DNA from 3 places in the Paraherbaspirillum soli genome. Region 1 is predicted to be linked to each of the others. Evidence: predicted binding sites of a transcription regulator. Region 1 holds the regulator's gene; each other region holds the start of a gene.
The links. The regulator HrcA, encoded in region 1, represses chaperone genes, less so after heat shock. The targets are predictions, from matches to a motif close to TTAGCACTCNNNNNNNNNGAGTGCTAA.
Positions count from the first base shown of each region.

Region 2: the regulator HrcA is predicted to act here: its motif matches at 2,432-2,458, upstream of rpoH (RNA polymerase sigma factor RpoH).
Region 3: the regulator HrcA is predicted to act here: its motif matches at 1,913-1,939, upstream of groES (co-chaperone GroES).

Region 1 is NZ_JBHSMT010000031.1:27,755-31,998, reverse strand. Features, by position in the region: gene ACFPM8_RS20830 (MotA/TolQ/ExbB proton channel family protein) at 1-50, opposite strand, end outside; gene dapB (4-hydroxy-tetrahydrodipicolinate reductase) at 259-1,065, opposite strand; gene ACFPM8_RS20820 (outer membrane protein assembly factor BamE) at 1,099-1,584, opposite strand; gene fur (ferric iron uptake transcriptional regulator) at 1,746-2,174, shown strand; gene hrcA (heat-inducible transcriptional repressor HrcA) at 2,262-3,284, opposite strand; gene ACFPM8_RS20805 (HAD family hydrolase) at 3,337-4,110, opposite strand; gene ACFPM8_RS20800 (NAD kinase) at 4,156-4,244, shown strand, end outside.
Region 2 is NZ_JBHSMT010000008.1:69,075-73,318, forward strand. Features, by position in the region: gene ACFPM8_RS02895 (sensor histidine kinase) at 1-1,026, shown strand, start outside; gene ACFPM8_RS02900 (response regulator) at 1,183-1,905, shown strand; gene ACFPM8_RS02905 (GTPase) at 1,902-2,279, shown strand; gene rpoH (RNA polymerase sigma factor RpoH) at 2,530-3,429, shown strand; gene ACFPM8_RS02915 (SCO family protein) at 3,511-4,143, opposite strand; gene cyoE (heme o synthase) at 4,152-4,244, opposite strand, start outside.
Region 3 is NZ_JBHSMT010000005.1:208,508-212,751, forward strand. Features, by position in the region: gene ACFPM8_RS01875 (rhomboid family intramembrane serine protease) at 1-1,570, opposite strand, end outside; gene groES (co-chaperone GroES) at 2,060-2,353, shown strand; gene groL (chaperonin GroEL) at 2,493-4,145, shown strand.

The DNA.
Region 1 (4,244 bases):
ATGGCGTCGCTTTGTGACCAGTATTGAGCAAGTCCGAAGGTTTGATTCATGTCATGGATCCAAAAAAGTGAAAGCGCCAAACAAGCGGCTTTACAGCGTTATGTAATCAATTGCGGGACAAAGTTTAAGGACCACCGAAGGCGAATTACTCTGTCCTCAACTGTATTGCACACGTAAGCGAGAGCAGTTTCAGGAAGCGCTCCCGGTATTCAAGGCAGGATGCCGGGAGCTCATTCGTGCGCATGCGCTGGTGCAGATTTAGCGCAGGCCTAACACATCCTGCATGTCATACAAGCCGCTGGTCTTGTCGCTCAGGAAGCGCGCGGCGCGCAGGCTGCCATGCGCATATGTGATGCGGCTGGATGATTTGTGCGTGATCTCGATCCGTTCGCCGATGCCGGCAAATAGCACAGTGTGATCGCCGACGATATCGCCGCCGCGGATGGTGGCAAAACCGATCGACGAAGGATCGCGCTCGCCGGTAACGCCTTCGCGGGCGTAGACAGCGACGTCGTCCAGTTTGCGGCCAAGCGCATCGGCGATGACTTCACCCATCATCAGCGCGGTGCCGGATGGCGCGTCGACTTTGTGGCGGTGGTGGGCTTCTATGACTTCGATGTCGTAGCCATGCGAAAAACTCTTGGCTGCCAGTTCCAGCAATTTCATCGTGACGTTGACGCCGACGCTCATGTTGGGGGCAAAAACGATGGCTATCTTTTCTGCCGCCGCAGCAATCGCCGCTTTGCCGGCTTCATCAAAACCGGTGGTGCCGATAATCATCTTGATGCCGTGGGCGGCGCAATATTCAAGATGCTTCAGCGTGCCTTCCGGACGCGTGAAATCAATCAGGTAAGCAGCACTGGCCAAGCCCTTGGCAAGATCCGATTCGATAGCAACGCCGGCGGGTTTGCCCAGGAAGGCGGCTGCATCGGTACCTAACTCGGGCGCGCCAGGTACGCCCAAAGCGCCTGCCAGGATGGCGTCATCGGCGTTTTGAATGGCTTCGACCAGCATGCGTCCCATACGTCCTGAGGCGCCTGCAACGGCAATTTTCATTTGATTCATTTTTTTAATTCGACGATCTGAACAGTTGGCCTATTAGAATCCGGTGGGAGCAGATGGGGTAGGGGCAGTTGGCGTCGTCTCGACATTCTTGACTTCCTTTTTGGCTTCCGCCGCACCGCCTGAAATTCTCGACAGATACTCGCTTTCAGTCGGCAGGTCGCCGCCTTCGATGCGCACCAGGACATTGTCCTTGAAGAAGGTGCTGACGCGGCTGGTGGTTATTTCGCCATTGCCTTTTTGCAGGCGGAATACATAATCCCAGCGATCTTCGTGGAATAGATCTGTGACCAGCGGCGAGCCAAGGGCGAAGCGCACCTGATCGCGGGTCATGCCTTCTTTAACCTGGGCCAGCATTTCCTTCGAAACGAAATTTCCTTGCTGAATATCGATGCGATAGGGCGAAAAAATGCCAAGAAAGCGTTGCTGCTTGACGGTTTGAACACCGCTGGAGGCGCTTGCAGATGCCGGTGCGGCAGTCGCGGCGGTCGCGTTGGCAGTTGCGGGCGCTTCGTCAATCAATGGGTTTTTTGACGCACAACCGGCCAGAAAAATAGCGGCAAGTGTCAAAGCAGAGGTACGGGCAGGACGGGAGAGCAACATTCGCATAAGGATCTCAATTGATTGAGCAACTGTGCTAAAACGCTATATGATAAAGCAGATAATCCATTTTTGACCAAAACATGCCGAACAATCCATCCGAACTCAAAGCCAGCGGTCTCAAGGCGACCTTGCCGCGACTGAAAATCCTGGAAATTTTCCAGAACAGCGACGTGCGTCACCTGAGCGCTGAAGATGTTTATAAAATTCTGCTGAACGATAATCTCGATGTCGGTCTGGCTACCGTTTATCGCGTGTTGACGCAATTCGAACAAGCAGGGTTATTGCAGCGCAATCATTTTGAAACCGGCAAGGCCGTGTTTGAATTAAATGAGGGCTCGCACCACGATCATCTGGTGTGTCTGGATTGCGGTCTGGTCGAGGAGTTTTTCGACGAGGAAATTGAAAGACGCCAGAAGGATGTTGCTAAAGAGCACGATTTTGAGATTGCCGATCATGCACTGGCGCTCTATGGTCACTGCCGGGAGTGTCGTAAGAAAAAGGGCGGGTGATATTTAATCAGTTTTATCTGATTAGTTGGGGGCAGAGTAATTCGCCACGCTGTGGTGGCTCTTAAACTCTGTCCCGCAAATAGTTAGTCAGTTTTGACTTAATGCATTCGAAAGCAACTTCGCAGTGATATCCACAATCGGTATCACTCGCTCGTAAGCCATCCGCGTCGGGCCGATTACTCCAAGCGTGCCAACGATCTTGCCGTTGACCTCATACGGCGCGGTGACCACGCTCATCTCATCCATCGGCACCAGTTGCGACTCGCCGCCGATAAAAATCTGTACTCCGGTTGCTTTGCCCGAGATGTCGAGTAATTGCATCAGGCTGGTCTTGTGTTCGAACATGTCGAACAGCTTGCGCAGCGAATCCATGTTGGACGACAGGTCGGTGACGCTGAGCAGGTTGCGCTCGCCGGAAATCACGACCTCGTCGCTATTGTCGGTCATCGCATCGCTGCCGGCTTCGACCGCCGCCTGCATCAGCCACGTCATGTCATCGCGTAATTTGCGCAACTCGCTTTGCAAGCGCAGGCGGACATCGTCCAGGCTCAGCCCGCCGTAATGCTGGTTGATGTAATTGGCGGCTTGCACCAGCTTCGATGGGGTGTAATCGACATCGGTGAGCAGCAAGCGGTTCTGCACGTCGCCATTGGGACTGACGATGACCAGCAAAATGCGTTTTTCCGAAAGCCGCAGGAATTCGATTTGCTGGAAGATCGATTCGCGCCGGGGCGTCAGCACCACGCCGGCAAAGTGCGACAGCGACGACAGCACCTGGGCGGCGTTGGCAATGATTTTTTGCGGTGAATTGGGTTGCAGGCGCGCCTGCATTTTGGATTCGAGCGCGGTTTCGTCGATATGCTCGACCGTTAGCAAGGTATCCACAAACATGCGGTAGCCGCGCGGCGTCGGCACCCGTCCGGCCGAGGTGTGGGGGCTGGCGACGAAGCCCATTTCCTCCAGGTCGGCCATGATGTTGCGTATGGTTGCCGGCGATAATTCCAGTCCGGAAATCTTTGACAGCGCGCGCGAGCCGACCGGCTGACCGTCGGCGATGTACCGTTCGACCAGGGCTTTGAGTAGAGTTTGAGCGCGATTATCGAGTTGCATATGAGTATTTTAGCGAGCACAGGGTTGGCTTGCCAGCACCTTATGCATGCACTTATACACTGTTTTTGATGTCGCTTATTCCCAGATTTGCGGTTTGTCCCAGCCATGTTTCCAACTCATGCAAGGTGGTGCAGGTCGCGTGGGCGTTAATGCCGGCTGGCAGAACACGTTCGAAGCGATTGATCCAGACTGCCCGCAGGCCGGCTTGCTGAGCGCCGACCACGTCCAGCAGCGGGTCGTCGCCGACAAAGACGGCTTGTTCCGGCGTGACATTGAGGGCTGCGCAGGCGGCATGAAATATCGCCGGGTCCGGTTTGCCGCAGCCGAAGCTATGGGCTGCAATCGACGCGTGAAAATGCTGCGCCAGCCCGATTTTGTCGAGATCGGCAAAGCCGTTCGACACCGAGCCGAGCAAAACGCGCTGGCGCAGCCGCGTCAGCACCGGCTGCACATCCTCGAACGGCGTGACCGCGTGACGCGCCTCGGAGAATATCTCCATCGCCGCGTCGACTTTGCCGACATCTTCGCCAACGCTGCTGAAAGCCTCGCACAAGGCGGCGTGGCGCAGCTTCCATAAATCAAATTTGAATACGGGATTGCTTGCGCTTAATTCCAGGCGCTGCTGACGCAAGTCTTCAATCGTGAATTGCCGGGGCACTGCCGGCGCATGCTGTTGCAGCCAGTCATACAGCAATTGCTCGGCACGCTGAATCACCGGCACGATCGGCCACAGCGTATCGTCGAGGTCGAACAAGACGGCTTTGATCGTCGCTTGAGCGTCCGGCCGATCGGCTGGACCAAGGGCTGAAATATCTGTCAGGGTCATCGGGTATCCTTCAATGCAAGCCTAAATTATGGTCTAATCGCCAGCATGTGGCCCATAAAATTACCTTCCCAGGCGGTTCCGCCTAAGCTTATGCCGAGAACGATTGCCATCGTTGGCAAGTATTTTGCCGCCGG
Region 2 (4,244 bases), on a different contig from region 1:
GCGCCGCATATAGGGCAGCCGCTGAGTATCATCGACGGCCTGGCCCACTTCGCGGAAGTTGTTACCAACGCATTCTCGGAACAAAGTGCGCAATTTACCGCCGGAAAAATTGACCCCGGCGGGCTGCACTGGCAGCAACAGATCGAAATCCCGCGCCGCATCGACATCGGCGACAAGGACAGCGACGACATTACTTTGCTGGCGCGCGGCTCGCGGCTGCCGGTTGAAAACCGTACCGGTTACGTCGTGGTATTCGACGATATTTCAGACGTCATCTCAGGACAGCGATCGATTGCGTGGGGCGAAGTGGCACGCCGGCTGGCGCACGAAATCAAGAATCCGCTGACCCCGATCCAGCTGTCGGCAGAACGCCTGCAAATGAAGCTGGAAGACAAGCTGATGACGCAAGATGCCGCCATCTTGAAGAAAAGCACCGACACCATCGTCAATCAGGTAGCGGCCATGAAACGCATGGTGGATGACTTCCGCGATTACGCAAAAACGCCTCCGGCGGTATTGGCCGAGCTGGATTTGAATGTTCTGGTTGCGGAAATCTTGCATCTTTATCTGGCTGGCGACGAACGCGATATGATCCATGCATCGCTGGCGCCAGATCTGCCTAAAATCATGGGCGATGCCACGCAACTGCGCCAGGTCATTCACAATCTTCTGCAAAACGCACAGGATGCGGTCATGGATCGCAGCACCGACACCACCAACCCGCGTATCGACTTGGTGACGGAGCGCGTGAGCTACCAGGGTTCCGATGGCCTCACGCGCACTGCCGTGCGATTGTCGATTACGGATAATGGAGCGGGCTTTTCGCCGAAGATCCTGGCCAGGGCATTCGAGCCCTATGTCACATCGAAACCTCGTGGAACCGGCCTGGGATTGCCGATGGTAAAAAAAATCATCGACGAACATGGCGGCCGTATAGATCTGCAGAATCGAAGCGATACAAAGGGCGCAAAGATCCTAATTTTGCTGTTAAAGTTAGCCTCACTTCATGAGTCGACGATAATTTAATGCCGCGAACGAATGCAAACTCGCATAGCGTTGATATAGCATAATATTCGGACTCAAATTGAGGCAATACGACGGGCGACATTGATAAATAATCTGGACTATCTGAGCGGTCCAAACAGTGGGATTTGATGCAACAGGAAATGGGAAGGCTACCGCATGGCTAACATCCTAGTCGTTGACGACGAAATGGGAATTCGGGAATTGCTCTCGGAAATTTTAGGTGACGAAGGGCATGTAGTAACGGCCGCGGAAAATGCACAACAGGCGCGGGAATTTCGTCAGAGTGGCGTACCCGATCTGGTATTGCTGGACATCTGGATGCCTGACACCGATGGCGTCACACTGCTGAAGGAATGGCAGCGCGATGGCTTGCTCACCATGCCGGTGATCATGATGTCCGGTCATGCGACCATCGACACGGCGGTGGAAGCAACTCGCATCGGCGCCCTCAATTTCCTCGAAAAGCCAATTGCATTACAAAAATTGTTGAAAGCGGTCCAACAAGGTTTGTCACAAGCATCAAAAACCGCCAGGGCGCCGACGCTTTACACACAACCGGCAGCCGCAGCGAATGAACTGGTCGACACTGTCATCAATGCCGCTGCTTTTAGCAATTCAATACAATCCGAACCCGCCCATATTGCAGTGCAACCGTCGGCGGCAAGCTCATCAGAGAATGTTTTCTCCTCATCATTCGGCCTGCCATTGCGCGAAGCCCGCGATGCATTCGAGCGCTCCTATTTTGAGTATCACCTGATTCGTGAAAATGGCAGCATGACGCGGGTGGCGGAAAAGACGGGATTGGAACGTACCCATTTGTATCGAAAACTGAAGCAACTAGGGGTCGACCCTGGGAAGCTATCAAAAAAAGGCGGATGACCCTCACTACCCTGGTATTCGGCGCATCCGCCAGCGCCCGCGAAGCAGCGATATGGTCCGCTATTGAAAGCGACTCCGGCAACGACAGCGGACGTCATTCAAGCACCGCACTGATCCTGGAAGGCTTGGCTGATGGCAAGCTGGGCGCCGACCAAGCCTATCCAAACCTGGAAATAAAGCGCATTGCTCCTGGTTGTTTTTGCTGCATTGGCAACCTGACCCTGCGCGTAACGCTGAATCGCCTGCTGCGCAACTCCCCCGCCCGGCTTTACATCAGCATCGCTGACGACACTCACCGACAGCAAATACGCCAGTTTCTATCCCAGCCGCCGTACGACGACTTCCTCGCGATGACGGCCGACATTGCTGTTTGAAATTAGATCAAAAGAAGATGCTCCAGCGCTTAAATATCGGATCAATTGGTTCCGAACTTTCATGGTGGTCTTGCCTCTAACATCCGAATTAACAGCAATCACATATGCAATATAAATAGCTAAGTTCTATTTACACTCTCTAACAAATCCAATTAGCACTCCATGATAGGGAGTGCTAATATACCTGACCCAAAGGATCTGATTGCAGATCTACCAGCCGTAACTTTGGACTGGACAGCATGGAGGAAAAATGAAAAATCGGTCATCCAACACTGCGCTAATCCCAGCCGAGGCCAATGCATTGGCGCTCGGTTTTTCCGGTACGCTAGGGAATATTGACGCCTATATCTCGGCCGTCAACCGGCTGCCGATGCTGACACACGACGAAGAAATTTCCCTCGCCCAACAACTGCGCAGCAAAAATGACTTGGCTGCGGCCCAAAAGCTGGTGCTGTCGCATTTGCGCCTGGTGGTGTCGATTGCCCGCGGCTATCTCGGTTACGGCCTGCCGCACGCCGATCTGATTCAAGAAGGCAACATCGGTCTAATGAAGGCGGTCAAGCGCTTCGATCCGGATCAAGGGGTACGCCTGGTCTCGTATGCGATGCACTGGATCAAGGCTGAGATGCATGAGTACATCCTGAAGAACTGGCGCCTGGTTAAGGTAGCAACCACCAAAGCCCAGCGTAAGTTGTTCTTCAACCTGCGCAGCCACAAGGAAGGCCTGGATGCCATGACGCCTTCACAAGTTGATGCGCTGGCAAAAACGCTTAGCGTCAAGCGCGAGGAAGTCATCGAGATGGAAACCCGCCTGACTGGTCGCGATATTGCACTGGATGCGCCGAGCGACGATGACGATGATAAATTCGCTCCGATCGCCTATCTATCGTCGGAATTGCAAGAACCGACCAAGGTGTTGGAATCGCAGCAATACGATCGCTTGCAGTCCGAAGGATTGGAGTCTGCGCTCAGCAAACTGGACGATCGCTCACGCCGGATTGTTGAAGCACGTTGGCTCGCCAACGATGACGGCTCAGGCGCCACCTTGCATGAGTTGGCTGACGAATTCGGTGTTTCCGCAGAACGGATCCGGCAGATTGAAGCCGTAGCCTTGAAGAAAATGAAGGGCTCTCTGGCGGCTTATTCCTGAGTCCATCGACAATAAAAAAAGCGCCTGATTGGCGCTTTTTTTATTCCAGCATCGGCAACAATGCGCTGCCACTGCGATCCATCACGACAACAGCAACTTCAGATCATGTGCTATCGGGTCGGGCCCCTGGCCGTGCCGGATAAACAGGCGGATATGGCCTTGCGGGTCGAACACATAGCTACCCGCGGTATGGTCCATCGTATAACTGCCTGGTGTTTTGCCCGGCACTTTTTGATAGAACACGCGGAATTCCTTGGCGACCTTGGCGGTCGCGGCCTGGTCGCCGTATAAACCCACAAAGCTGGGATTGAAAGCCGGCACATACTTCGCCAGCAATTCCGGGGTATCGCGCTCTGGATCAACCGTGATGAACAGCATCTGCACCTTGCTCGCCAACGGTCCCAATTCTTTCATCACGTTTGCCATCTCGACCATCGTGGTCGGACAGACATCCGGACATTGGGTAAAGCCGAAAAACACGACCACCGCTTTGCCCTTGAAGTCGGCCAGCGTACGCGGCTTGCCATTATGGTCTGTCAGTGCGAAATCACGGGCATAGCCGAGACCGGTAACGTCGGTATTGATGAACGCACTTTTGGCCGGCGACAGCGTCATTTCCTGGCTACCGACGACCTGCTTGTCGCCGCAGGCGGTCAATGAGACCGCCAGCAGCAAACCGGCGCAAATGGAGATCGCAGAATTGGCACGTTTCATGTCAGCCTTCAGAATTTGAAATAGTGATCGACCAGCAACGCCGCGAATAACAAAGACAGATAAATGATCGAATACGCAAAAGTCTTGCGCGCAATCAAGTC
Region 3 (4,244 bases), on a different contig from region 1:
TTTCGTTCAGCGGCAGCGCTATCAGCGTGCCGTCGGCATTGATGTCAAAGCTGTAGCCGTGGGTGCCTTCGCAAAGCGGCAACTGCTTTTTCAGCGCCAGCGCTGCCGTGTCGATCAGGGAAAAACGGTTATCGCTCAATACCCACAGCGATTTACCACCCTGCTGAAGTTTGATGTCATACGCATTCTCTTCGGCCGGCAACGGAATTTGCTTCAGCACGCGGCGCGCTGCCGTGTCGAAGACGTACAGCGAATTGTCCAATCCATCCAGCACGAACAAGCGTTGATTGTCGGCGGACAAGGTCAGCGAGGCCGGGCGACCGGGCGGCAAACCTTCCGTCGACGGCTTGCTCAAGGCAAGCGTTGCGATATTTTTTTGCGCGGCTGTATCAATCACCGAAACCGTGTTGTCGACGATGTTCAGCACATAGGCGAATTTGCCGTCGGACGACAGTGCAATGGCGCGCGGCCAGCTGCCGACCGCAACCTTGCCAATCACTGTGCCGGCATGCAGGTCGACGACGCTGACGGCATCACCGGCCAGGTCGGCTACATAGGCAAGGGCTTGGTCCGGACTGACGGCGATCGCCGGCCCCCGCACGCCAGGGCACTGCGGGCAGCCGCCCATGATGGGCTGCGCCTTGCCGCCGATGGTCTTGACTACGTTCTTGCTGGCCAGATCGATCACCGACACGGTATTCGCTTCAAAACTGGCCACATAAAGCCGTTTGCCATCCGCACTGACTGTGAAGCCGGACGGTCCGCTGCCAATCGCGACCTGCGCGCCTTCCGCCACTTCCTTGCTGACACTCGGTGCGCGCTGCTTCTCATCCTCCTGCGCAAGCTTTTCCGCATCGCGCTGCTCCTGCTCGGCTTGGTCTTTTTGCTGCTGGGCGTCGAGTTCCGCGACGAGCTGCACCTTCAAATCTTGCAAATCGCTGCTCGCAAATGCCGCCGGCCCCTGAATCCCCGATACCAGTGTCAGCGCCGCCAGCACGCCTTTGACGAAATACTGCGTCGATTTGCCCAGCCCATGCGACCAGCAAAATGCGGTGCCCAGCGCAAAACCGGCGAGCAGCCCGCCGATATGCGCAGCGTTGTCGATGCCGCTATTGGCAAAGCCGTAGGCCAGATTCATGCCGACGACCAAGGCGACGTTCTTGCCGCTCACGCGCTCAAGTTCCCCGAACTTATCCGTATGCCCAAACACCTTGGCGGCCAGGAATGCGCCGGCAAGCCCCATCAGCGCCCCGGATGCCCCCGCGCTGACGATCAAGTCCGGACGCGTGGTTTGCACAAACTGATACCCGACCGTCATCTGGAGCGACGAAACCTGGTGATAGCCATGCCAGACTGCGCTCAGCAACCCGCCGGCAATGCCGGAAAACAGATACAGCACCGCAAAGGCGAATTTGCCGAAATAACGCTCGGCAGATGGTCCCCAAGCCAATAGCACGGCCATATTGAACAGTAGGTGAACGATGCCGATATGCAGGAACATGCTGGTAGCCAGGCGCCAGCCCTCACCGGTCAGCGTGAGCGGCGCCAGATTGGCACCCCAGCGAATCATGTCTACATTGCTTGGCGACGTCGGACTGACGCCGCTGATGACCTGCGTGATAAAGACGCCGAGATTGACGAGCAGAAGCGATATCGTTAGTAAGGGCAGAGATGCTAGTTTCGGACGCGGTTCTGATTGATTAGGCTGGGTAAGCATGTTTTTTGGGAAAATTTCCGAGCAAAAACATTGAGCATATCAGCTGCGTGTGCTCGCAATGCTGCCAAATCGGGTTGTGCGGCTGCTTTTACTGTCCGCTCCCAAGAAAACGGCACTGAGGCGACAAAACCTTGCGCCACTCCGATAGCCCCCAAAAAAATGCGGGCTTGAAAAAACAGCATAGCGTCCCTATACTTAGCACTCGTCGGGAGAGAGTGCTAACAAGCCCTAACGACCTAGTCACTGTGCGGCGCATTCGAAAGCCAAGCTGAGCGGTGCAGTTCACTTTGCTGCGAAGTTGCCGCAAATACAAATAACCTGTTGAATCTCAAGGAGTCAAATATGAATCTTCGTCCTTTGCACGACCGCGTCATCGTCAAGCGTCTCGACCTGGAAACTAAAACCGCATCCGGTATCGTGCTGCCAGAAGCAGCTGCTGAAAAGCCGGATCAAGGTGAAATCCTGGCCGTCGGTAACGGCAAGATTCTGGATGACGGCAAAGTCCGTCCGCTGGCAGTCAAGGTTGGCGATCGCGTTTTGTTCGGCAAATACTCGGGTCAAGCGGTCAAGGTCGACGGCCAGGAACTGCTGGTTCTGCGCGAAGAAGATCTGTTCGCCGTAGTCGAAGGCAAGTAATTCGATTGCTTCGGATTGCTTTCAATAAGCAGCCTTTGCAATTTAACGGTTTTATCTGATCAGTTGAGGACAGCGTAATTCGCCGCACCGCGGCTCTTGAACCCTGTCCCGCAATGAGTCTTAATTAGGAGAAACAAACATGGCAGCAAAGCACGTAGTTTTCGGCGATGAAGCACGCGCCAAGATCGTCAACGGCGTCAACATTCTGGCTAACGCCGTTAAGGTAACTCTGGGTCCTAAGGGCCGTAACGTGGTTCTGGAGCGCAGCTTCGGCGCCCCAACCGTGACCAAGGACGGCGTTTCGGTTGCGAAAGAAATCGAACTGAAAGACAAGCTGGAAAACATGGGCGCGCAGCTGGTGAAAGAAGTCGCTTCCAAGACTTCCGACAATGCTGGTGACGGTACCACTACCGCAACCGTGCTGGCACAAGCCATCGTGCGTGAAGGCTTCAAATACGTAGCAGCCGGCTTCAACCCAGCCGACCTGAAACGCGGCATCGACAAAGCGGTCATCGCCATCGTTGCTGAAATCAAGGAACTGGCCAAGCCAACCACCACCAGCAAGGAAATCGCCCAAGTCGGTTCGATCTCCGCCAACTCCGACACCGATATCGGTGAAATCATTGCCAAGGCAATGGACAAAGTCGGCAAAGAAGGCGTGATCACCGTGGAAGACGGCAAATCGCTGGAAAACGAGCTGGACATCGTCGAAGGCATGCAATTCGACCGCGGCTACCTGTCGCCTTACTTCATCAACAACCAGGAAAAACAAATCGTTGCCCTGGAAAATCCATTTGTCCTGCTGTTCGACAAAAAGATCTCCAACATCCGCGATCTGCTGCCGGTACTGGAACAAGTTGCTAAATCCGGTCGCCCACTGCTGATCATCGCTGAAGATGTCGAAGGCGAAGCGCTGGCAACCCTGGTGGTCAACAACATCCGCGGCATCCTGAAGACTGCTGCTGTCAAGGCGCCTGGCTTCGGCGACCGTCGCAAGGCCATGCTGGAAGACATCGCTATCCTGACCGGCGGTCAAGTGATCGCTGAAGAAGTCGGCCTGACACTGGAAAAAGCCACTCTGGCAGAACTGGGCCAAGCCAAGCGCATCGAAATCGGCAAGGAAAACACCATCATCATCGACGGTGCCGGCGAAGCCATCACCATCGAAGCACGCGTCAAGCAAATCCGCGCTCAAATCGAAGAAGCCTCTTCCGATTACGACCGTGAAAAACTGCAAGAACGCGTTGCCAAGCTGGCTGGCGGTGTTGCACTGATCAAGGTTGGCGCTGCAACCGAAGTCGAAATGAAAGAAAAGAAAGCACGCGTTGAAGATGCATTGCACGCTACCCGCGCTGCAGTGGAAGAAGGCATCGTTCCTGGCGGCGGCGTGGCGTTCCTGCGCGCACGCGCTAACGTCAAGAACCTGAAAGGCGACAACGCCGATCAAGAAGCCGGCATCAAGATCGTGCTGCGTTCGATTGAAGAGCCACTGCGTCAAATCGTCATCAACGCTGGCGACGAAGCTTCGGTCGTGATCAACAAGGTCCTGGAAGGCAATGGCAACTACGGTTACAACGCTGCCAACGGCACCTACGGCGACCTGGTTGAAATGGGCGTTCTGGACCCAGCCAAGGTAACCCGTTCGGCATTGCAAAACGCCGCTTCGGTTGCCGGCTTGATCCTGACTACCGATGCCATGATCGCTGAACTGCCTGAAGACAAGTCGGCTGGCGGCATGCCAGGCGGCATGGGCGGTATGGGTGGCATGGGCGGTATGGACGGCATGATGTAATTTCGACGGGGTCGGATGATTCGGCCCCATCGAAGCGCCTTTATTTCGCTTCAAAAAAAGCCTGCGATGAGCAATCATCGCAGGCTTTTTGCTTATGGC